Regions from separate parts of the Micromonospora sp. DT43 genome, predicted to be linked through region 2. Evidence: riboswitches for the same ligand, from Rfam matches in the RefSeq annotation. Region 2 holds a riboswitch; the other holds the start of a gene.
The links. A riboswitch is a leader RNA that binds a small molecule or an ion and turns the genes downstream of it on or off. The one in region 2 is predicted to bind S-adenosylmethionine.

Region 1 (11,044 bases), on a different contig from region 2:
CGGGCCGCCGCCGAGGCCGAGCGGATCGCCCGGACCGTCGCCGACCCCGGGTTGCTGGCCTTCGCGCTGAACGCGCGCTTCATGCACGCCTTCCACCGTGTCGGGCTGGCCGCCGAGCGGGCCCGGATCGGCGCGGAGCTTGTCGACCTGGCCGCCGCACGCCAGCTGGTGACCTTCGAGGTGCTGGGTCACCTCATCCTGGTGCAGTCGTGCTGCGCGCGAGCCGACCGGGCCGGCGCGGACGGGCACGCCCGCGCCGCCGACCGCCTCGCACAGCGGTACGAGTTACCGCTGGTCGGGGTCTTCACCGGCTGGTACGCCGCCCTGCGCCGGGCGTTGGACGGCGACCGGGAGGCGGCGGCGAGCGAATACCGGGCAGCCGCGCAACGCCTCCCCGCCGACGCCATGCCGGGTCTGGCTCACGGACTGCTGCCGCTGGCGCTGCTCGGCCTGCGCCTGGCCGACGCGGCCGACGATCGGCCGGCTTACGACGACCGGCCGATCCCCGGGCCGGACGACGAGGACTGGGCGAGCCTGGACTGGGGGCCGTACGAGCCGTGGGTCCGACCCCTGCTGCTCGCCGCGGACGGCCACCGCGACGCCGCCCGAGCGGCCCTGCGGGTCCTCCCGGACGGGCCGCACGACCTGCTGCGGGAGGTGCGACTGTGCCTCACCGCGCGGGCCGCCCTCGCCGTCGGCGACAGGCCCACCATGGAGCGCGTCGCCGCCGCGCTCCGGCCGGCCGCCGCCGAACTGGCCGCCGGCAGCGGGGTGCTCACCGTCGGCCCGGTGGCCGGACACCTCGCCGACCTGGCTGCCGCCCTGAACTGCCACGAGGAAGCCGCCGTGCACCGCCGTACCGCCCGCCTGCTCATCGCGCGCGCCCGCGCCGACGACCCGACCTGAGCGCCGTCGGGCGCGTTGTTCATCTAGACGAGTAAGTCCGAACTCAAGACGGGGCCGGGGTTGCTGCGGAGGGCGCTGGCCATCCGCTGCGGATGCCCGCCGGTGTCGATGTGCCGTTGAGCGGTATACCGCAGAGGTATGAATATGACTGTGCGGTATACCGCGGACGACCGCATCCGCCCCCACGGAGGTGACCGACGGTCACCTCCGGCCACTGACGGTCGGCTGCGCCCATCACCCCGGCCAGGGTTAGGGGAACGCGTGAACAAGGGTGCCAGTCGCGGTCACTGAAGTGCCCTCAGAGTGCTCGGGACCGCCAGCATCAACTTCCGGCAGCCTGCTTCGGCGTGCGTCCAGACTCGATCATGAGCGGCAACCCCGGTTGGTCTGCGTAGCACTTCTCTCCCTGCTCACGCTTCCTCCCGGTGCCCGTTCTCGTGCCACACCGCACGCCCCCGCCGCGCTCGGGCTACCCGGCGACTTGCCGGTTCCCCTGGAACCGGCAACCGGGGTGCGGTCAGATGGAACCACCGGCGTCCGTCGTCGGCCGGGGATCGAGGGGGTACGCCGTGGAGGTGCTCGTCCTGATCGTGGTGCTGGGCGTCACCGTCCTGGTCGGCACCACCCTCGGCGGTCGGTACCGGGTCGCGCCGCCGGTGCTGCTCATCGCCTTCGGGGTGCTGCTCGGGCTGGTGCCGCCGCTGTCCGAGGTGACCCTGGAGCCGGACCTGGTGCTGCTGATCTTCCTGCCCGCGATCCTCTACCGGGAGAGCCTCACCATCAGCCTGCGCGAGATCCGGGCCAACCTGCCGGTGATCGGGCTGCTCGCCGTGGTGCTCGTGGTGCTCACCATGGTGACGGTGTCGCTGACCGCGCAGGCGTTCGGCGTGAACCCGGCGGCCGCCTGGGTGCTCGGGGCGGTCCTCGCGCCGACCGACGCCGCTGCGGTCACCGGCCTGGCCAAGCGCCTGCCCCGGAAGCTGCTCACCACCCTGCACGCGGAGAGTCTGATCAACGACGGCAGCGCCCTGGTGATCTTCGCGGTGGCCGTGGGTCTGCTCACCCACAGCGAAAAGCCGGGGCTGCTGGGCATCGGTGAGGAGTTCGTCGGCGCCAGCATCGGCGGAATCGTCGCCGGGCTGCTGGTGGGCGTCGTCGTGGTGCTCATCCGCAAGCGGCTCGACGACCCGCTGCGGGAGGGGGCGCTGAGCGTGCTGACGCCGTTCGCCGCGTTCCTGCTCGCCGACGCGGTGCACGCCAGCGGTGTGCTGGCCGTCGTGGTCGCCGGCCTGGTGCTGGCGTACGCCGGTCCACGGGTGATCCGCGCCCGGTCCCGGGTGCTGGCGTACGCGTTCTGGGACCTGTCCACGTTCCTGATCAACGGTGGGCTGTTCGTTCTGCTCGGCACGCAGATCCCCCGGGCGGTGAAGGGCATCTCCAGCACCTCGCCGGGCCGGGCCCTGGCGATCGTGCTGGTGGTCACCCCGGTCGTCGTCGCCACCCGGCTGCTGTTCGTCTACCTGACGGCGGAGTCGGCGAAGCTGCGGCGTCGCCGGATGGTGGACCAGGACCAGTCGGCGTCCGGCTGGCGGGTGGGGACCGTGGCCGGCTGGTCCGGTTTCCGGGGCGCCGTGTCGCTCGCCGCCGCCCTGGCCGTCCCGACGATGACGGCCACCGGCACACCGGTGGCCGAACGCGACCTGATCATCTTCGTCACCGCGCTGGTGATCGTCCTGATCATGCTGGTGCAGGGCACCACCCTGCCGCTTGTGGTGCGCTGGGCGGGGCTGACCGGCGACCCCGAACGCGTCGACGAGACCCGACAGGCCCGCCAGCGCGCCACCCAGGCCGGCCTGGACGCGCTGCCCCGCGTCGCCGCCGAGGTCGGCGTCGAGGGGGAGACGGTCCGTCGGTTGCAGGCCGAGTACCAGCGGCACCTGGAGGACTTCAACGAGAGCGGTGGGCGTACCGCCGAGGAACGCCGGCTGGACCGCCGACTGCGCCTCGGCGTCCTCGCCCACAAGCGGCGGGAGTTGACCCGGCTGCGCGACAACCGGGAGATCGACGACCTGGTGCTCCAGGAGCTCCAGGCCGCCCTGGACAACGAGGAGATCCGGCTGCTGGGGCGAGGACCGAACGAGTGACCGCCCGCCGTGACCGGCCCGGTCGCGCCTGACGGATTGGTGACACCGCCGCACGCCCGCACGGGACGTTCGGCCACGTCGTAGGCGGGTACGGTGAGAGCCGGTTCGGCATCCGTCGATGTATTCGGTTCGCGAGGGGGTGCCCATGGCCACCGGAGCGAGCGAGGCCGACCCCCGGGTGGTCACCGAGCGCGAGTTCCTCGACGAGCTGGTCGCGGTCACCCGGGAGCGCGCCGCCACCGAGTTCCTCTACCTGATGGCGTCCGACGACGCGGTCGTCGGTGTCCAGTGGGAGCAGCCCGGCGTGGACCATCGCCGCCACTACCGGGTGCGCGACGCCTGCCCGCACTGCGTCCTCCTCACGGGGGTGCTCGCGCTGGCGCCGATGCTGCCGCTGGACGTCATGCGCGCCGGGCGCGCCCGACCGCAGTACGAGACGGTGCTGCGCACCGGGCGGCTGCCCCACCTGGCGTTCGCGCGGCCCGCCGGTCCACCCGGCGCGAGCTGGCTGGGGGACTGCCACGCGGTCGACGGTGACCCGCACTCCGCCGCCGACTGTCCCCGCCACGCCGTGCCCGCGCCCACCGGCGACCCGCTGGAGCTGCGCCTCGGGTCGCTGCCCCGGGCCGTGCGTGAGTTGTACCCGCACGACGGCGCCGCGACCGCCGACCTCCAGCAGCGGCTGCGGATCGCCCAGGACTGGCGGGCCGACGCGCAGGCGGTGGCGAGCGGCATCCGCGAGGCGGCGGCGACCTGGGCGTTCCTGCGCAACTCCTGTCTGCTGGGCGTGCCGGTGCCCGGCGTCAACGGTCTCGTGCTCACCCTGCCGCCGGGCCGGGCCCCGGACGACCGGCCCCTGGCCGAGCTGCACGCGGCAGCGGTCCGCGCCGCGCCCCACGGTGCTGGCCCGCTGCCCTACCAGCAGCGGGCCTGCCTGCTGCCCGAGCCGGCCTCGGGAACGCACCGCATGCCGACGTACGCCGGCGCGGTGGACCTGACCGCCGCGGCGCCGGTGCGTACGCTGCGCCTGCCGACGCCCCGCCGGCCGCTGAGCACCACCGGCAGGGGGGTGCTGCTGCTCTACGAGGCCCGGCACGCCATGGGCCGGCACGTGGCGAGCGCGCCGGTGCGTGACAGCGCGTACTGGGACTCCGAGGCGGCCCTGAACGTCTTCGAGTTCACCCTGCTGGAACGGGTCGCCGGGCGGCACTACCAGGAGGCGGTGGCCGCCTACGTCCAGGCGCTGCGCCGCGAGGGCGACCTGCTCACCCGCCCGCACAAGGTGCTCGACAGGCGCCGGCGCAAGGCGCTGTCGCTGGCGTTCGGCGGGCTGGACGACGAGGAGTTGCACCTGTGGGCGTCGGTCGCGTACCGGAACGCCATCCTGGAGCTGCTCGGCGACCTGAAGGCGTTCGCCGGGCACCTGCGCCGCCAGGCGGGCTGAGCGCCCGTCTCAGAGCACCTGGGCGAGGAAGCGGCGGAGCCGGGGATGCTCGGCCCCCTCGAAGATCCTGTCCGGCGGGCCGGCCTCCAGCACCACACCCCGGTCCATGAAGGCGACGGTGTCGGCGACGTGCCGGGCGAAGCCCATCTCGTGGGTGACCACCACCATCGTCATTCCGGCGGCGGACAGGTCGGCCATCACCCCGAGCACCCCCTTGACGAGCTCCGGGTCGAGCGCCGAGGTGGCCTCGTCGAAGAGCATCACCTCGGGCCGCAACGCCAGCGCCCGGGCGATCGCCACCCGCTGCTGCTGACCACCGGAGAGCTGCGCCGGCCGGGCGTCGGCCTTGTTGGCGAGTCCCACCAGCTCCAACTGGGCGCGGGCGACCGCCGTCGCCTCGTCCTCGCCGAGTTTGCGCAGCCGACGCAGCGCCAGGGTGACGTTGCGCAGCACGCTCATGTGCGGAAAGAGGTTGAACTGCTGGAAGACCATGCCGATCCGCTGGCGCAGCGCGTCCGGGTCGTCGCGCAGGACGCTGCGTCCGTCCAGCAGCACGTCGCCCCGGTCGGGCTCGATGAGCCGGTTGAGCGTACGCAGCAGAGTTGACTTGCCCGACCCGGACGGCCCGATGACGCAGGCGGTCGCGCCGCGCGCCACTGTGAGATCGACGCCGCGCAGCACGCGGTTCGGCCCGAAGGCGAGGTGGACGTCGCGGGCCTGGAGGCTTACCGAGGTGGTGGTCGCGAGGGTGGTCATCCCCGATCTCCTTCCGGTGCCCCGGTCAGTGCCGGAGCGTCGTCGTCCTCGTCCTCGTCGGCCGCGGTGGCCGGCCGGCCGTGCCGCAGTCGCCTGTCGATCCCGTTCACGACGTGCGTCAGCGGGACGGTCAACGCCAGGTAGAACAGTCCCGCCAGCAGCAACGCGGACTCGTTGCCGGTGGTGGCCGCGTAGTCCTGCCCGATGCGGAACAGCTCCCGCTGGCTGGCCACCAGGCCGAGGAAGTAGACCAGGCTGGAGTCCTTGATCAGCGCGATGAGCTGGTTGACCCAGGCGGGCAGCACCCGCCGGATGCCCTGCGGGATGATCACCAGCCGCATCGCCTCGGCCCAGGAGAAGCCGAGGGCCCGCGCGCCCTCCAACTGGGCGGCCTCCACGGACTGGATGCCGGAGCGGAAGATCTCCCCGATGTACGCCGCCGCGATCAGCGACAGCGCGAGGATGCCCAGCGGGTACGGGTCCGGCCCCCAGACCCGCATACCGAAGGGTGCCAGCCCGACGCCGATCAGCAGGATCGTCGCCGCGGCCGGCAGCCCCCGGAACACGTCGGTGTAGACGCGGGCCGGCCAGCGCAGCCACCGACTGCGGGAGATGCCGGCCACGGCCAGCAGCAGGCCGAACACCGTGCCGAGCAGGGCGGCGGAGACGGCCAGGATCAGCGTGTTGGGCAGCCCGACGGTAAGCATCTCGGGCAGCGCCTCGCGCATCGCGTCGGCGTCGAAGAAGGTTTCCCACAGGGTGCTCAACGGATCCATCGGTCGCCTCTCCTACCGCCCCGCTCGCTCGTCACCGGTTCAGGAAGCAGCTGACGCCGACGGCACAGCTGACGCCGTGCCGCTGCCTGGCTTGAAGTCCGCCGGGATCGGCCGGCCCGGGTAGTACTGGGCCTGCAACCGGCTCCAGGTGCCGTCGGCGATGACCTCGTCGAGGCCCTTGTTCAGTGCCTCGCGCAGCTTGTCGCTGCCCCTGGCCACGGCGTACGCGGTCGGTGCGGGGCTGAGCTGCTTGGCCGCAACGGTGATCTTGCCGTTGCTGTCGGCTGCCGACTTCTCGCCGATCTCCGCCGGTGCGATCCACGCGTCGGCGGTGCCCGCCTTGAGCTGGTTGATCGCGCCGTTGTAGTCCGGCACCCGCACCGGGTCGAGCTGCTTGCCGGTGGCGTAGTCGTCCTGGACGGTGCCCTGCACCACCACGACGCGCTTGCCGGCGAGCTGGTCGAACCCGGTGATCGGCGAACCCGCCGGCACGTCCAGCCCGAAGTAGCCGAAGTCGTACCCGTTGCCGAAGTCGACTGTCTTCTTGCGCGCCTCGGTGATGGTGATCGAGGAGCTGCCCACGTCGAACTTGTGGTTGTTGACCTGGGAGAGCAGCGCGGAGAAGTCGGTGCCGACGAACTCGACAGTGAGGCCGAGCTTGCCGGCGACGGCGGTCAGCAGGTCGTTGTCGAAGCCGGTGAACTTACCGTCCTTGAGGTACACGTTCGGCGGAGCGTCGGTGAGCGTGCCGGCGCGCAGCACGCCCGCCTGCGCAAGGCCGTACGGGTTGCCGGCGGCGCCGGACGAGTCGCCGCCACCGCAAGCGGTCACCCCGGCGGCCGCCAGAACGGCGCCCGCGCCCAAGGCAACGAAGCGGCTCAAACCAAAGGAAAGTCGCACAGGTGTCTCCAAAAGGGTGCGTCGACCCGGTCGATCATGAAGTTATTGCCGCGACACGCCGGTCGGGCGGGCAACAACTTCATGATCGACAGCGGGGTGGGTGGGCGTGGTGCGCCCGGGGAGGGAGGGGAGGGGGAGGGCTAGCGTGTCAGGCGGCGGTACACGCCGCGCTGCACATTCGCATCAGGTCCACGTGCCGTCGCCGGGTCAGGGTCGGCGTGAGCCGACCGGCCGGTGGGGTGGGACTGAGGATGCGCATACGGTCTCCCGGGTCTGGTGCTGACCTGGGTGCCAGGCCACGCTTGCACCGACGTCGTGCCGGTGCCTGGTCTTCACCCGGGGCACCCCACCGCGGAGGAGGGTTGCCGGCCAGCGAGCCGGGGCTTCGCGCTGGCACTCATGACCTGCGCCGAGGCTAGCAGCCCCGCCCGGTGGACCGTCCAGCCGTTATGACCACGCTCACCCGTCACGCGACGGTTCGACGGGCAGGTCAACCGGCGTGCACGTGCGGCCGGCGGCGCGGGTCGGGCTCGTGCCGTCGCAGGATCTCCCGGGTGACCGAGGCGATCGCGCCCTGCCCGAACGCCAGGTAGCGAAGGATGTTGCGACCCGGGCCACCCTCGCTCCACTCGAAGTAGATGTGCGGGCGCCGCCGGCTCCGGTCGCGGATCTCCAGCAGCAGGGCGGCGAGCGCGGTGGGCACCGAGGAGCCGGTCAGGCTGAGCACCGGGAAGCTGTCGTGCGCCACGCTGCCGCGCACCAGCAAATCGGTCTCGAAGTCCGACGGGTCGCTGACGTGGACCTCGACGAAGATGACGTCACCGTCGTCGGGGAAGTCGTTGTCCGCCATGGTCTGGGCCAGCTTGGCGCGGTACTCGGCCGGGTCGCGGCGCTGCGGCTCGTGCGCGATGAGGCGGATCCGACGGGTGGCGCGTTCGTCGATCATCCGGGCGGCGACCGGGTCCAGCTCGACGTGGTCGACCCGCAGCTCGTAGGCCCGCATGATCCGGGACAGCACCGACACCAGGATCATCCCGCCGATGAAACAGGCGGCGATCTTGACGCCGTCGGGGCGTTCCACGACGTTCGCCACCGTGGTGTAGACGAAGATCAGAGCGATGGCGCCGAACGCCCACGTCCGCCCCCGCTGCCGCCGACGCCGCGCCGCGAGGGTCACGGCCGTCGCCGCCGAGGTGATCAACACCAGAACCCCTGTGGCGTACGCGCCACCCTGCGCGTCCACGCTCGCGGAGAAGACCACCGTGATCAGGAACGCCACAGCGGTGAAGACCAGCACCAGCGGCCGGACCGCCCGCGCCCAGGCAGGCGCCATGCCGTAGCGCGGCAGATACCGGGGTACGAGATTGAGCAACCCGGCCATCGCCGACGCGCCCGCGAACCACAGGATCGCGATCGTGGACAGGTCGTAGACGGTGCCGAACACCCCGCCGAGGTGCTGGTGCGCCAGGTACGCCAGCGCCCGGCCGTTCGCCGGACCGCCGGGCTGGAACGCCTCCGGCGGGATCAGCACCGTGGTGGTCACACTGCTGGTGATCAGGAAGACGCTCATCGTCGCGGCGGCAGTGGTGAGCAACCGCCGCGCGCCCCGGATCCGGCCCAACGGCCGGTCCTCCGAGTCCTGGCGATCCCCCCGGATGTGCGGCATCACGGCCACCCCGGTCTCGAAACCGGACAGGCCCAACGCCAGCTTCGGGAACACCAGCAGGGACAGCCCGACCACCAGCAGGGGATCGCCGTGCCCGGTGCGCAGCGCGGTGGTCCAGTCCCCGACCGCGCTCGGGTGGGTCACCACCCGCCACAGCGCGTCGGCGATCACCACCGCGTTCAACGCCAGGTAGACCGCGACCAGGACGACCGCGATCCCGATGGCCTCGCCGAATCCCTTGAGGAACACCGCGCCCAACAGCGCCACCAGCAGCAGCGTGAGGGCCACCTCGTGCCCCTTGAGACCGCTCGGCCAGAACGGGTTCTCGTCGATGTGGGCCGTCGCGTCCGCCGCCGAGAGGGTGATGGTGATGATGAAGTCGGTGGCCGCGAAGCCGAGCAGCACCAACACGAACAGCTTGCCCGGCCAGTAACTCAGCAGGCGTACGAGCATCGCGATCGAGCCCTCACCGTGCGGGCTCTCCACCGCCACCCGCCGGTACACCGGCAGTGCGCCCAGCAGCGTCACCAGCACCAGCACCAGCGTCGCCACCGGCGACAGCGCCCCGGCGGCGAGCGCCGCGATGCCCGGCTGGTAGCCCAGCGTCGAGAAGTAGTCGACACCGGTCAGGCACATCACCTTCCACCACGGGTGGTGCCGATCCGCCGGCGGGCGGCCGTGAGGGCCGGGATGCCGCGCGGCCTGCTCCGTACCGCCGTCGAGCAGCCAACCGCGCAGCCGCCCGGCGCGCCTGTTGCCCTGCACCGGCGCTTCCCCCGTCCTCCGCCCATGGTCACCGCGAGTATCCGCCCGGCCTCACGCGCCCGTCCCGGGTACGCCGAACCCGCCCGTCGCGGGTCGGCGAGGCGGGCGTGTCGGCGGGTTTCGGTGCCGGGGCAGGGGGGATGCAGCGCCCCCGGCGCCCCCGCGCCGAACCGTCGGTAGGGCCGGGAGGCCACCGGAGGGGATGCCACCGGAAGGGAGCGGGTCATGGTCGGCGGCCGTCGCTTCCGCCCGGGTGGTGGCTTCGGCCGCCAGCTCGACGAGCACGAGACCCGCGTCGGCGTGCCACCACCGCCGGCGCCGCCCCCGCCCGCCGGGGGCATGGTGGACAGTGCCGTCTACATCCGGGGACACCGGTTCGCCTCGCCGGCCGGCCTCGCCGAGACGTACTCCTGCCTGCAGGAGCAGGACGACGCGATGGCCTGGATCGGGTTGTACCGACCCGACATCGACCAGATCTCCTCGCTGGCGCGCGAGTTCCGCCTGCACGACCTGGCGGTGGAGGACGCGATCAACGCCCACCAGCGACCCAAGCTGGAGCGGTACGGGCACACGCTCTTCGTGGTGCTGCGTGCCGCCCGCTACGACGACCTGCGGGAGGAGGTCGAGTTCTCCGAACTGCACCTGTTCATCGGGCCCGGCTTCGTGGTGACGGTCCGCCACGGCGAGGTCCCCGACCTGGCCGCGGTCCGGCGGCGCATGGAGGCCGATGCGCCGATGCTCGCCCGGGGCCCCGAGGCGGTCCTGTACGCGATCCTCGACCAGGTCGTCGACGGGTACGCGCCGGTGGTCGCCGGGCTGGAGAACGACATCGACGAGATCGAGACCCAGGTCTTCGGCGGCGACCCGAACGCCAGCCGGCGCATCTACGGGCTCAGCCGGGAGGTCATCGAGTTCCAGCGGGCGGCCCGCCCACTGCTGGCCATGCTCGACGCCTTGGCCAGCGGCGCCGGCAGCTACGGCACCGACGAGGAGCTGCGCCGCTACCTGCGCGACGTGACCGACCATCTCACCCAGGTGGTGGAGCGGGTGGACGGCTTCCGGCACCTGCTGCAGAACATCCTCACCGTCAACGCGACCCTCGTCTCGCAGCAGCAGAACGAGGAGATGCGCAGCCTGACCGCTGCCAGCTACGCGCAGAACGAGGAGCTGAAGAAGGTCTCCTCGTGGGCCGCGATCCTGTTCGCCCCGACCCTCATCGGCACCGTGTACGGGATGAACTTCGTCCACATGCCGGAGCTGAACTGGCGTTTCGGCTACCTGTTCGCGCTGCTGCTAATGCTGCTGGTCTGCGGCACCCTCTACCTGGTCTTCAAGCGGCGCGGCTGGCTCTAGGAGCGGGTCGCGAGGCTCACTCGATGCCGCGCAGGATGTGCCGTTCGTCCTCGCTGTCGTCGTCGCCCGCGGCGATGCGGCCGAGCAGCACGGCGGCGGCCCAGATGGTCAGGGGGGTGGCCGCTCCGGTCATCCCGCCGCCGGTCCGGTCGTGGTTGGTCTGGCTCCGCTCCGTGCGCGGTGGCCTGCGCTGAGCCTGCATGGGCCCTGCCTCTCCTCGTCGAAGCCGCCGCGGGCGGCGCGGTGTGCGCCCGCGCCCCCGGCCGGGCGACCCGCTCGCGTGGGTCGCCACCGGTACGGCATCCACGTCGAACCATCCCACGCCCGGCCACAT
Region 2 (11,044 bases):
GTCCCCGCTCCCCCAGCGGCCAACCGCTCGCGCTCGCGCGCCACGTCGAAATCGGCAGGCGGATACCCCAGATCAAGCGTGTCGAACGTCTCTCGCAGCAGGTGGGACACCGCCCAGTCCCGATACCATTTGCGGTCCGCCGGCACCACGAACCACGGCGCGGCGTCCGTCGTGCACCGGCTCAACGCCTCGGCGTACGCGGCCTGGTAGTCGTCCCAGTGCGAGCGGGAGTCGATGTCCGACGGGTTGTACTTCCAGTGCTTCCGCGGGTCGGTGAGCCGGTCCAGCAGCCGCTCGCCCTGCTCCGCGTAGGAGATGTGCAGCATCACCTTGAGCACTGTCACGCCGTCGTCGACCAGCTCCCGCTCGAAGGAGTTGATCTGGTCGTAGCGGGCCCGCCAGGTCGCCTTCGGCACCAACGACCCGACCCGGGCGATCAACACGTCCTCGTAGTGCGAGCGGTTGAACATCCCCACGTACCCCGGCGGCGGCAGCGCCCGACGGATCCGCCACAGGAAGTCGTGCCGCAGCTCCTGCGGGGTCGGCGGACCGAACGAGCGGATGTGCAGACCCAGCGGGTTCATCGCGCCGGCCACCCGCTTGATCGTGCCGTCCTTGCCGCCGCAGTCCATCGCCTGGAGCACCAGCAGCACCCGGTGCGGCGGCCGCGCCGAGCCGGCCTTGGCCATCGCGAAGAGCATCTCCTGCTGCCGGCCCAGCTCCTCGCCGACCAGCTCCACCTGCGCACGGGCCCACGCCTTGCGGCGCTCCCCGCCCATCTCCTTCGCGGGCAGGCCGGGCGTGGACCGTGGATCGATCGCGGCGAGATCCACCGGCGCGGTGACCCGCAACAGCTCTCGCACCGACCCGCCATCCGGTGCCACGATCCGCCCTTGCTGGGGTGTGCTCATCCTCGGATCATCGCCCACCCGCCGGCCATCCGCCCGCCGAGGCCCACCAGGGCCCGCCCAGCCCGCCCGCTCCGCCGTCACGTCCGGGGCCGCCGGCGCGTCCGGTTGGTTGGAGGATGTACGCCAGGGCACATGGCGGTACGGGGGAGGGTGGTGGGTCGTGCAGGACCTGGCGACGGAGTTCGAGGCCGAGCGGGGCCGTCTGCTCGCGGTGGCCCACCGGATGCTGGGCAGCCGCAGCGAGGCCGAGGACGCGGTGCAGGAGACCTGGCTGCGCTACGCCGGGGCGCTCACCGACCCGGAAGCCCGCGCCGAGATCCGCGATCTCTCCGCGTGGTTGACCACCACCTGCGCCCGACTCTGCCTGGACGTCCTGCGCTCGGCGCGGGTCCGCCGCGAGGCGTACCCCGGGCAGTGGCTCCCGGAGCCGGTAGTGGGCCCGCTGGACGGCGGGCCGCCCACCGGCGGGTACGCCCCCGACCCCGCCGAACGCGCGGTCCGCACCGACCAGGTCGGCACGGCGCTGCGGGTGATGCTGGAACGGCTCGCGCCCGAGCAGCGGCTCGCGCTCGTGCTGCACGACGTCTTCGCGGTGCCGTTCGCCCGGGTGGCGAGCGTCCTGGGCACCAGCGAGGTGGCCGCACGGCAGCTCGCCTCCCGGGCCCGGCGGGCCGTCACCGCACCGGACGCGCCCCGGCACACAGCCGACCCAGCCGAGCAGCGGCGCGTCCTCGCGGCGTTCGTGGCCGCCACCGAGTCCGGCGAGCTGGATCCGCTGCTGCGGGTGCTCGCCCCGGACGTGGTCCTCGTCGGCGACTCGGGCGGGCACTTCCCGACGGCACGCCGGCCGGTGGTCGGCGCGGACACGGTGGGCCGCTTCACGCTCGGCCTCTTCGGCCGGACCGGGCGGTACGCGCAACGGATGCGGGCCCGCCCGGTGCTTGTCGACGGCGTCCTCGGCCTGCACCTGGAGATGACACACAGCGACGGACGGCCGATCCGGCTGGTCACCGCGTTCGCTGTCGACGGCGGCCTGATCACCGGCATCTTCAACCAGCTCAACCCGGAGAAGCTGGCCGACCTGCCGCCGCTGGGCGACGACGACTGGTGGCCGCCGCGCTGGTGAGCCCGCGCGGGCTCAGACCACCAGGGCCAACCACTTGCGGTACGACGTGGCGAACGGCTCGGTGCCGTCGCCGAGCGCGCCGTACAGCCACTGGGCCGCCGCCTCGGCCTCGGCCACCACGTCCTGCGGGTAACCGAAACGGACCCGGTGCTCGGCGAACTCGTCCTCGTCGAGCAGTTCCACCAGGCCGGTCGCCCGTCGCCGGACCACGTCCAGGTCGAGGTCGATCAGGTGGACGGTGTCGTCGGACTCCCAGCGGGCCGGGGTGGCGATGTCGCAGTAGACCTCGCTGGTGCGCGGCGGCGGGTTGAACATCCCCGTCCACCAGGCGTGATGCGGCACCAGCAGGACAAAGGGGATCTTCTCCACGGACGGTCGGCCGTGGTAGACCGACTCGGTGCCGAACGGGACGCCGAGCCAGACGCCGAGGTCGTCCTCCGCGAGGCGACGGGCCGGGTAGTCACGGTGCGCGCTGCCGTCGTACTTGCGGTAGATCACTCGGACCACGTCGCTCGGCATGATTCGCACCCTAACCGATACTGCCCACGCGTCGTAGCACAGCCGTAACCGGACAGGGTGCACCAGCGGGGTCGATGGGTGGTCCGCGCCACGCGGGCGGATGGGCGCGGTCGCTGTCGGCGGCGGCGGGTACCGTCGCACGGTGACTCCGCCCCGCACCGCCACCGGTTCCGCCACCCCGTCGGCCCGTGCCAAGGGTCGGCGGCGGGGTGCCCGGCCCAGCGGCACGGAGCTGCTCGCGGCGGCGGTCGGCGCGGTCCCCGGCGGCACGGCGCGGCCCGGTCAGCAGCAGATGACGACAGCCATCGAGGAGTGCGTGACAAGCGGCGAGCACCTGCTCGTGCAGGCCGGCACCGGCACCGGCAAGTCACTGGCCTACCTCGCGCCGGCCCTGACCGTGGACGGCCCGGTGGTCGTCTCCACGGCCACGCTTGCGTTGCAGTCCCAGCTCGTCGACCACGACCTGCCCCGGCTGGCCGACGCCGTCGAGCCGCTGCTCGGCCGCCGGCCCACGTTCGCGGTGCTGAAGGGCCGGCACCACTACCTCTGCCTGGCCCGGCTGGACAACTCCACAGCTGACGAGCCGGAGGACACCCTCTTCGACGCCCCGGCCGCCCGCCCCGGCGGCGGGACGAAGTGGCTCGGCGAGGCGGGCCGGCTGGGCAAGCAGATCGAGCGGCTGCGCGACTGGGCCGAGAAGACCGACACCGGCGACCGCGACGAACTGGACCCGGGCGTCGACGACCAGGCCTGGCGGCTGGTCTCCATGCCGTCGCGGGAGTGCGTCGGCGCGACGCGCTGCCCGTTCGGCGCGGAGTGCTTCGCCGAGGCGTCCCGGGCCCGCGCCCGCGAGGCCGACATCGTGGTGACCAACCACAGCCTCCTCGCTGTCGACATGCTTGCCGACAGGCACATCGTCCCGCCGCACAAGCTGCTCATCGTCGACGAGGCGCACGAGCTGGCCGACCGGGTCTCCTCGGCCGCCCAGGCCGAGCTGGTGCCCGAGCTGATCGACCGGACCACCCGGCGGGCCCGTACGCTGCTGCGGCCGGAGACCGCCGACGCGCTCACCGCCGCCGGTGACGCCCTCGCCGTCGGGCTGGCCGAGGCCCCTGCCGGTCGACTCACCGCCGGCCTGCCGTCGCCGCTGCGGGAGGCGTGCACGCTGCTCGACGCGGCCACCCGCACCGCCCTGGACGCGATCGGCGAGGTCAAGTCCGACGATCCCGACCCCGTCCGTAAGCAGCAGGCCAAGGCCGCGCTGGACGACCTCTCCACGACCGCCCAGCGGCTCCTCGAAGAGGCCGACCACGACGTGGCCTGGGTGGAGAAGAACGACAGCGGCAGCCGGCGTGCCCTCGTGGTCGCGCCCCTGTCGGTGGCCGGCACCCTCGCCACCCACCTGTACGACGAACGCACGGTGGTCGCCACCTCGGCCACCCTGGCGCTCGGCGGCCGGTTCGACACGGTGGCCCGCGCCCTCGGCCTGGACGCGCCGCCACCCGCGCCGCCGTCCCCGGCCGCCGCCGCGCAGGCCGCCCGCACCGCCCCGGGCCGCCCGGTCGCCGAGGCGCCCGGCCGCCGGCTCGCCGGCGACACCAACCCGGGGTCCGTCGTGCCGGCGACCGAGGGGCCGGGCTGGCGCTCGCTGGACGTGGGCTCCCCGTTCGACTACGCCCGGCAGGGCATCCTGTACGTCGCCGCGCACCTCCCCCGGCCCAGCGTCTCCGGGCTGCCCGACCCGGCCGGCGAGGAGCTGCTCGGGCTCGTCGAGGCGCTCGGTGGTCGTACTCTCGGGCTCTTCTCCTCCCGGCGGGCCGCGCAGCAGGCGGCGGAGCTGCTGCGCGCGCGGACCGACCTGCCGGTGTTGCTCCAGGGCGAGGAGGCGCTGCCACTGCTGGTCCGCCGTTTCCGCGAGGAGCGGTCGAGCTGCCTGTTCGGGGTGATGTCGCTCTGGCAGGGGGTGGACGTGCCGGGCGACGCCTGTCAGCTCGTGGTCATCGACAGGCTGCCCTTCCCCCGGCCGGACGAACCCCTCGCGGCGGCGCGCGCCGCGGCCGTGGACGCGGGCGGCGGCTCCGGCTTCGCCGCGGTCAGCGTGCCGATCGCGGCGGTCCGGCTGGCGCAGGGCGTGGGGCGGCTGATCCGGGCCACCGGCGACAAGGGAGTCGTCGCGGTGCTCGACTCACGGCTGGAGACGGCCCGCGGCTACGGGCCGTTCCTACGCCGCTCGCTGCCGCCCTTCTGGTACACGACACGCCCCGAGGTCGCCCGGGGCGCCCTGCAACGCCTCGCCACCACCTGACCGCGCGGGTCAGGGGGCCTGCGAGGCGACGACCACGGCGTCGGGTGGAGTGTCCGGGACCGCACGGGCGGCCAGTCGGCGTATGGCGGTGTTCAACACCGCGATCAGCGGCACCGAGACCAGCGCGCCCGTGATGCCCGCGAGCACCACGCCGGCCGCGATCCCGATGATCACCCCGAGCGGGTGGATGGCCACCGCCCGGCCCATGATGAGGGGCTGGAGGATGTGCCCCTCGACCTGCTGCACGACGATCACCGCGCCCAGGATGATCAACGCGGTGACCGGGCCGCTGTCGACGAGTGCCACAAGCACCGCCACGCCGCCGGAGAGCGCCGCGCCGACGATCGGGATGAACGCACCGAGGAACACCAGCGCGGCCAGCGGGAACGCGAACGGGATCTTGAAGACGACCAGGGCGATGCCGATGCCGACGGCGTCGATGAAGGCGACAAGCACCGTCGCCCGGACGTAGGCGCCCAGCGTGTGCCAGGAGGCGCGGCCGGCGTCGTCGACCTTCCACCGGGCGGCCACCGGCAGCAGTCGGACCAGGAAGCGCCAGATCCGGGCGCCGTCGCGCAGGAAGAAGAACGTCGCGAAGAGCACCAGCAGAGTGCCGGTCAGCACCTCCGCCAGCGTCGCGGCCGTGCTCAGCGCGCCGCTGGTGAACCGCGAGGTGTTGTCGTTGATCCAGGCCTGCGCCTCGTCGATGTAGCGGTCGAGCTGGGTGTCGGAGAGGTGCAGCGGGCCGGTCTTGAGCCAGTCCTGGATCTGCCGGACACCCTGCGACGACTTCTCGCTCAGCTCCGGCACGCCCTGGATGAACTCGTTGACGACGAGGGTCAGCGTGCCGATGACACCCACCAGGCCGCCGACCAGCACCACTGCCGTCGCCAACGACCGGGGCAGTCGGGCCCGCAGCAGCCAGCCCACCGCCGGCGCGAGCAGCGCCGAGAGCAGCAGCGCGATGGCCAGCGGGATGATCACGATGCTGATCGTGCCGACGATCCGGAGCAGCGCCCAGGCCACCACGCCGATCACGATCAGCCGCCAGCACCACGCGGCGGCGATCCGCAGCCCGTGCGGCACGTCCGCGTCGTCCCGGCTGGAAGTCGAGGTGTGCAGGTCCGCCTGGGATTCGGCACCGACGACAGTGGCGCTCGGCGGGGCGATCGGCCCCGGAACGGCGGGCGAGGCCAGGCCCAGGGGCTCCGGCGCGTCGCTCGGTGTCTCCTCGGCTGCGCGAACCGACTCCTGTCCTGACCGGTAGGCGCGGCGCAGCCGCCCGCGTACCCGCTCGAAGCGGCTCAAGCGCACCTCCTGGCAGAAGAGTCGTCGGCCCACGGCGACAGGTCGGACAGCATACGTCCGTTCCCGACACCGTAGGGCAGTTCCGCCACACAATGCCCAGACCACCCCGGGCGTAACCACCGGCGGACGGCCGTCGGCGACACGGTAGCGTCTGCCCCGTGACCGCCGACCAGGATTTCGACTCCGGCCTGCCGATCCGCCTGCTGCACGACCGCGTGCTGGTACGGATGGACGGCAGCGAGGGCGAGCGCCGCTCCTCCGCGGGCATCGTCATCCCGGCGACGGCCCAGGTCGGCAAGCGCCTCGCGTGGGCCACCGCCGTCGGCGTGGGGCCGAACGTCCGTGCCATCGTCTCCGGCGACCGGGTGCTCTTCGACCCGGACGACCGTTCCGAGGTCGAACTGCACGGCCGCGGGTACGTGCTGCTGCGGGAGCGCGACGTGCACGCCGTGGCCGCCGAACGGGTCGACAACGACTCCACAGGCCTCTATCTCTGACCCACCTCCCCCGGCTCCGACACACTCGGCGGGCGCCGTCGCGCCGTTTGCCAGCCCGTGGCGCGGGAAGCCAGCCGGCGACCGTGGCCCTGGGGAGGGACGATGCCGGTATTCGTGAAGAAGCTGCTCACCTGGGGAAGCGTCGCGTTCCTGATCTACTTCGTGGCGTTCCGGCCGGACGGCGCCGCGCAGATGTTCAAGGCGATCGGGGCGGCGCTGATGGCGATGTTCCAGGGCCTCGGCGACTTCCTCACCACCCTGATGACCTGAGCACCGCCGACCGCCGTCAGGAGTGGCCGGGCGGCCAGGGCGCCGCGGGGCGCAGGCCGGGCCAGCCGGGCGGCGCGTAACCCACGGGGGGCGGCGGCGGGGCCAGCACCACCGGAATCGGCACCACCGGCTCGTCGGGCGCGGCGACCGGCCGAGACGTACCGTCCGGGAAGCGCAGGTGGTATTGACTACCGTCCCAGACGCCTACCGGCGCCTGCGGGTCACGCCCCACGAAGAACGACCGGTGCGCGGTGATCGCCTCCAGCAGTTGCCGTTCCTCGGCGACCGCCCGCTCCCGGTCGGCCGGCTTACGGTCCAGACCACGCAGCGTCCCGTCGCGCAGCAGGGCCAGCCGCGTCGCGGCGAGCTGATATCCGCGCATCGCCCGTACCCCCGCGTCGCCGGCGACCCGGCGTGCCCAGCTGCGGGCCGCGTGCCGGCGGCCGAGGCTGCTCAGCGCGGCCACCTCGGGCGGGCTCAACCAGCCGGCACGCACGTAGTCGGGCAGTGTCCGCTCGGTGAGCCGCCCCTCCCAGGCGCGCAGCCACAGCGCCAGCCCGACCGTGCCGAAGAACACGGGCACCATCAGGCCGAGGAAGCCGTACAGCATGATCACCGCTTCGCCGGTGGCCTGGGTCAACGTCGGCAGCAGGTTCCACGTGCCGTGCAGCATCATCGCCAGCAGCAGGCCGGCGATGGGGGCGAGCACGCGGACCCGCCGGTCGGCCGACCGTGAGGCGACACCGAGCCCCACACCCGTCATCGAGGTGAAGAGCGGATGGGCGAACCCGAACAGGAGGATCCGCACGATGAAGATGGCGATCACCTGCTGGGCGCCGGTCGCCGGGCCGTACCTGTCGGCGCCTGTCGCGTAGCCGTACCCGCCCAGGTAGAGGATGTTCTCCACCATGGCGAAACCGACCGCGGAGAGCCCGCAGTAGACCAGACCGTCGGTGATCCCGGACCACTCCCGACGCCTGAACACCAGCAGCAGGATCGGGCCGAGGGCCTTGGTCAGCTCCTCGATGAACGGCGCCACCAGCACCCCGGTGAGCGCGGACGGCAGCCCCCAGTCGGCGAACCGCCCGGCGGCGAACTCGTTCACGTTGAGGGAGGCGGCGGTGGCGACGAACGCGCCCCAGGCGAAGCAGAAGATCAGGTACTTCAGCGGTTCCGGCTCGTAGCGGTCGAGCCACAGGAAGCAGGCGATCAGCACCGGCACTGGCAGGATCGCAGCGACCACCCCGACCAGCAGGGCCTGCACACCGAGCGAGTGGCCGAGCGTGAAGACCATGAAGACCGCGCACGAGGCGATGAGCAGCACCACCCCGGCCAGCACCAGGAACCGCAGCCAGTTCAGTCGGCGCGGCGGCATCCGGGGCGCCGCGACGACAGCCGGATCGGCGGGCGCGGGCGGCGACGACGGCAGGGGTGCACCGGGCGGGGTGTCGGCCATGCGGTCAGCGTAGCCATCCCCCGCCGGCTGGTCCGGTCGCATCCACAGCCGCTATGCTGCGGGCAGGTCACGAGTGCCAGCGTTCAGCCCCGGCTTGCTGGCCGGCAACCCTCGTCGAGTTCGCGGTGGGGTGCCCCGGGTGATGACCGGGCCCAGCCCGATCGGCATGCTGGGCAAGCGCGGACCCCGTCCCGACACCACACCCGGGGTCCCTGACCCCGGAGGTTCCGGCGTGTCCGTCACCCTCGTACCCTCGCTGCCCGCCCTGCCCACCGTCGCGTCCGCACCGTCGGGCGCGCTCGACGTGCTCGGCGTACCCGGCGAGATCAACCTCGACTACGCGGCCACCGCGCCGTGCGCGCGGGCCGCGGCCGACGCGGTGACCGAACTGCTCCCCTGGTACGCCAGCGTGCACCGTGGCGCGGGAGCGCTGTCGCGGCGCTGCACGCTTGCCTACGAGCGGGCCCGGCAGACGGTCGGCGACTTCTTCGGTGCCCGCGCCGACGACCACGTGATCTTCACGCGGAACACCACCGACGCCCTCAACCTGCTGGCCCGGTCGCTGCCCGCCGGCACGGCAGTCGTCACCTTCGCGGGCGAGCACCACGCCAACCTGCTGCCCTGGCCACGCGGCTCGGTGCGCCTGCCGGTGCCCGCCGACCCCGCCGGGGCGGTACGCGCTCTCGCCGCCGCCCTCACCGAACTGCGCCGCGACAGCAATCCCGCGCTGCCGGTGCTCGTCGCGGTGACCGGGGCCAGCAACGTGACAGGCGAGCTGTGGCCGATCGCCGAGCTGGCCCGGGTGGCCCACCGGCACGGCGCGCGGATCGCACTCGACGCCGCGCAACTCGCCCCGCACGCGCCCGTCGACATGCACACGCTCGACGTGGACTACCTGGCCGTCTCCGGCCACAAGCTGTACGCCCCGTTCGGCGCTGGTGTGCTCATCGGCCGCGCGGACTGGCTGGACGCCGCCACGCCGTACCTGGCCGGTGGCGGCGCCACCAGCCACGTCGGGCCGGCCACCCACGACGTGACCTGGGCGAGCGGCCCGGCCCGACACGAGGGTGGCACCCCGAACCTGCTGGGCGCGGTGGCGCTGGCGGCGGTGTGCGCGGCGCTGGCCGACGCCGACCGGGTCGCGCTGGCCGCCCGCGAGCAGGCGTTGCTGGCCCGGCTGCGCGCCGGCCTCGCCGCCCTGCCGCACGTGGTGGAGCTGCGCACCTTCGGCCCCGACGCGCCCCGGGTCGGCATCGTCTCGTTCGTGGTGGCCGGCTGGGACTCCGCCGCGGTGGCCGCCCGGCTGGCCACGGAGCACCGGATCGGCGTACGGGATGGGCTGTTCTGCGCCCACCCGCTGGCCCGGCGGCTGCTCGGCGAGGCTGGCGGGCGTACCGGCCGGCGGGATCTTCCGCCGACCGCGTTGCGCGCCAGCATCGGTCTGGGCAGCACCGCCGCCCAGGTCGACCGGCTGCTCGCCGCGCTCGCCGAACTGGGCTGAGCTGTGGGCTGGGCCTGACCGTCCGCGCTCAGCCGACGGGCGGGGCGGTGGGTGGTTTCGGCGCCTCGCCCGGCTCGGCCGGTTCGCCGACCGGCCGCTCCTGCTCCCCGAAGGACGTCCGGATCCACCGGTTCGCCTCCTCCTGCTCGACGCCGGAGGCCACCAGCAGGTCACTCGCCGTGGTCCGGATCTGGGCGATCACGACACTGCCGGAGAAGCCGACCCCGGCCCCGTACGCCCGGCCGGCCTCACTGACGGCCCGCAGCGACCGCTCCCGCGCCTTCTGCGGCTCCTCGCCGGCCGCGAACTCGTGTTTGAGCAGGCGGACCGACTCGGCGAGGTGACCGATCGAGTCCGGCATCGTGTCCGGTACCGGCTCGTCGTCCTCGATCAGGGTGACGGACCGGCGGATCAGCGTGCCGCTGTTGCGCATCGCGCGGTCGATCGGGTCGGCTGCCTCCGCGTAGTGGATCAGCTCGCCCCGGCGGTGCCAGCGGGCCGGCGACAGGGTCGCCGTCTCCTTCGCGCCCTCGATCGCCTCGGACAGGGTGGCCAGCTCGTCCTTGTTGTTGCGCAACCGCTCCAGCGCCCGTTGGATGGCGGCCCGGTCCCGGCCGCGCAGCCCGTCGGCGGTGGCGTCGAGCTGGGCGGCGAGCAGATCCAGCGCCGGTCGCGCGGCCCGGTTGATCACCCGGAGCGGATTCAGTGGCAGCAGCACCGCCGTCACGAGCAACGCGACGCCACCGCCGAGGAAGGCGTCGACGAAGCGGGGGATCTCCAGGTTCTGGGTGGACGGGCTCAACGTCACGATCAGCACCGCCGTGGCCGCCGCCTGGATGACGATGGCGACGCTCGCACCGGCGAAGATGGTGAGCAGGATCGCCACAGTGACCACCAGCCCGAGCTGCCACGCGCCGGTGCCGAGCAGGTAGATGAGGAAGTCGCCGACGGCCACCCCGACGCCCACGCCGATGATCAGCTCCATGGTGCGGCGGAACCGCTGCCCGACCGACGCGGCCAACGTGCCCACCGCGGAGATCGGCGCGAAGACCGGCTGCGGGTTACCCAGCACCTTGTGCGAGATGAGGTACGCCAACCCGGCCGCCAACCCGGCCTGAACTGCCAGCCCACCCGCCATCCGTACCCGGTGC

Region 1: linked by a shared signal. The riboswitch ahead of ACLQ26_RS06120 (ABC transporter substrate-binding protein) and the one ahead of ACLQ26_RS12845 (aminotransferase class V-fold PLP-dependent enzyme) in region 2 are both predicted to bind S-adenosylmethionine.

What each region holds. Positions count from the first base shown of each region.
Region 1 is NZ_JBNCKR010000002.1:444,051-455,094, reverse strand. It holds gene ACLQ26_RS06145 (BTAD domain-containing putative transcriptional regulator) at 1-906, shown strand, start outside; gene ACLQ26_RS06140 (Na+/H+ antiporter) at 1,428-3,050, shown strand; gene ACLQ26_RS06135 (hypothetical protein) at 3,196-4,494, shown strand; gene ACLQ26_RS06130 (amino acid ABC transporter ATP-binding protein) at 4,504-5,250, opposite strand; gene ACLQ26_RS06125 (amino acid ABC transporter permease) at 5,247-6,026, opposite strand; gene ACLQ26_RS06120 (ABC transporter substrate-binding protein) at 6,066-6,908, opposite strand; SAM riboswitch class IV at 7,220-7,331, opposite strand; gene ACLQ26_RS06115 (amino acid transporter) at 7,417-9,357, opposite strand; gene corA (magnesium/cobalt transporter CorA) at 9,583-10,710, shown strand; gene ACLQ26_RS06105 (hypothetical protein) at 10,727-10,912, opposite strand.
Region 2 is NZ_JBNCKR010000004.1:283,433-294,476, reverse strand. It holds gene ACLQ26_RS12885 (PPK2 family polyphosphate kinase) at 1-911, opposite strand, end outside; gene sigJ (RNA polymerase sigma factor SigJ) at 1,072-2,037, shown strand; gene ACLQ26_RS12875 (DUF402 domain-containing protein) at 2,050-2,556, opposite strand; gene ACLQ26_RS12870 (ATP-dependent DNA helicase) at 2,657-4,861, shown strand; gene ACLQ26_RS12865 (AI-2E family transporter) at 4,871-6,169, opposite strand; gene ACLQ26_RS12860 (GroES family chaperonin) at 6,328-6,666, shown strand; gene ACLQ26_RS12855 (hypothetical protein) at 6,769-6,936, shown strand; gene ACLQ26_RS12850 (PrsW family intramembrane metalloprotease) at 6,953-8,434, opposite strand; SAM riboswitch class IV at 8,458-8,578, shown strand; gene ACLQ26_RS12845 (aminotransferase class V-fold PLP-dependent enzyme) at 8,625-9,893, shown strand; gene ACLQ26_RS12840 (FUSC family protein) at 9,922-11,044, opposite strand, start outside.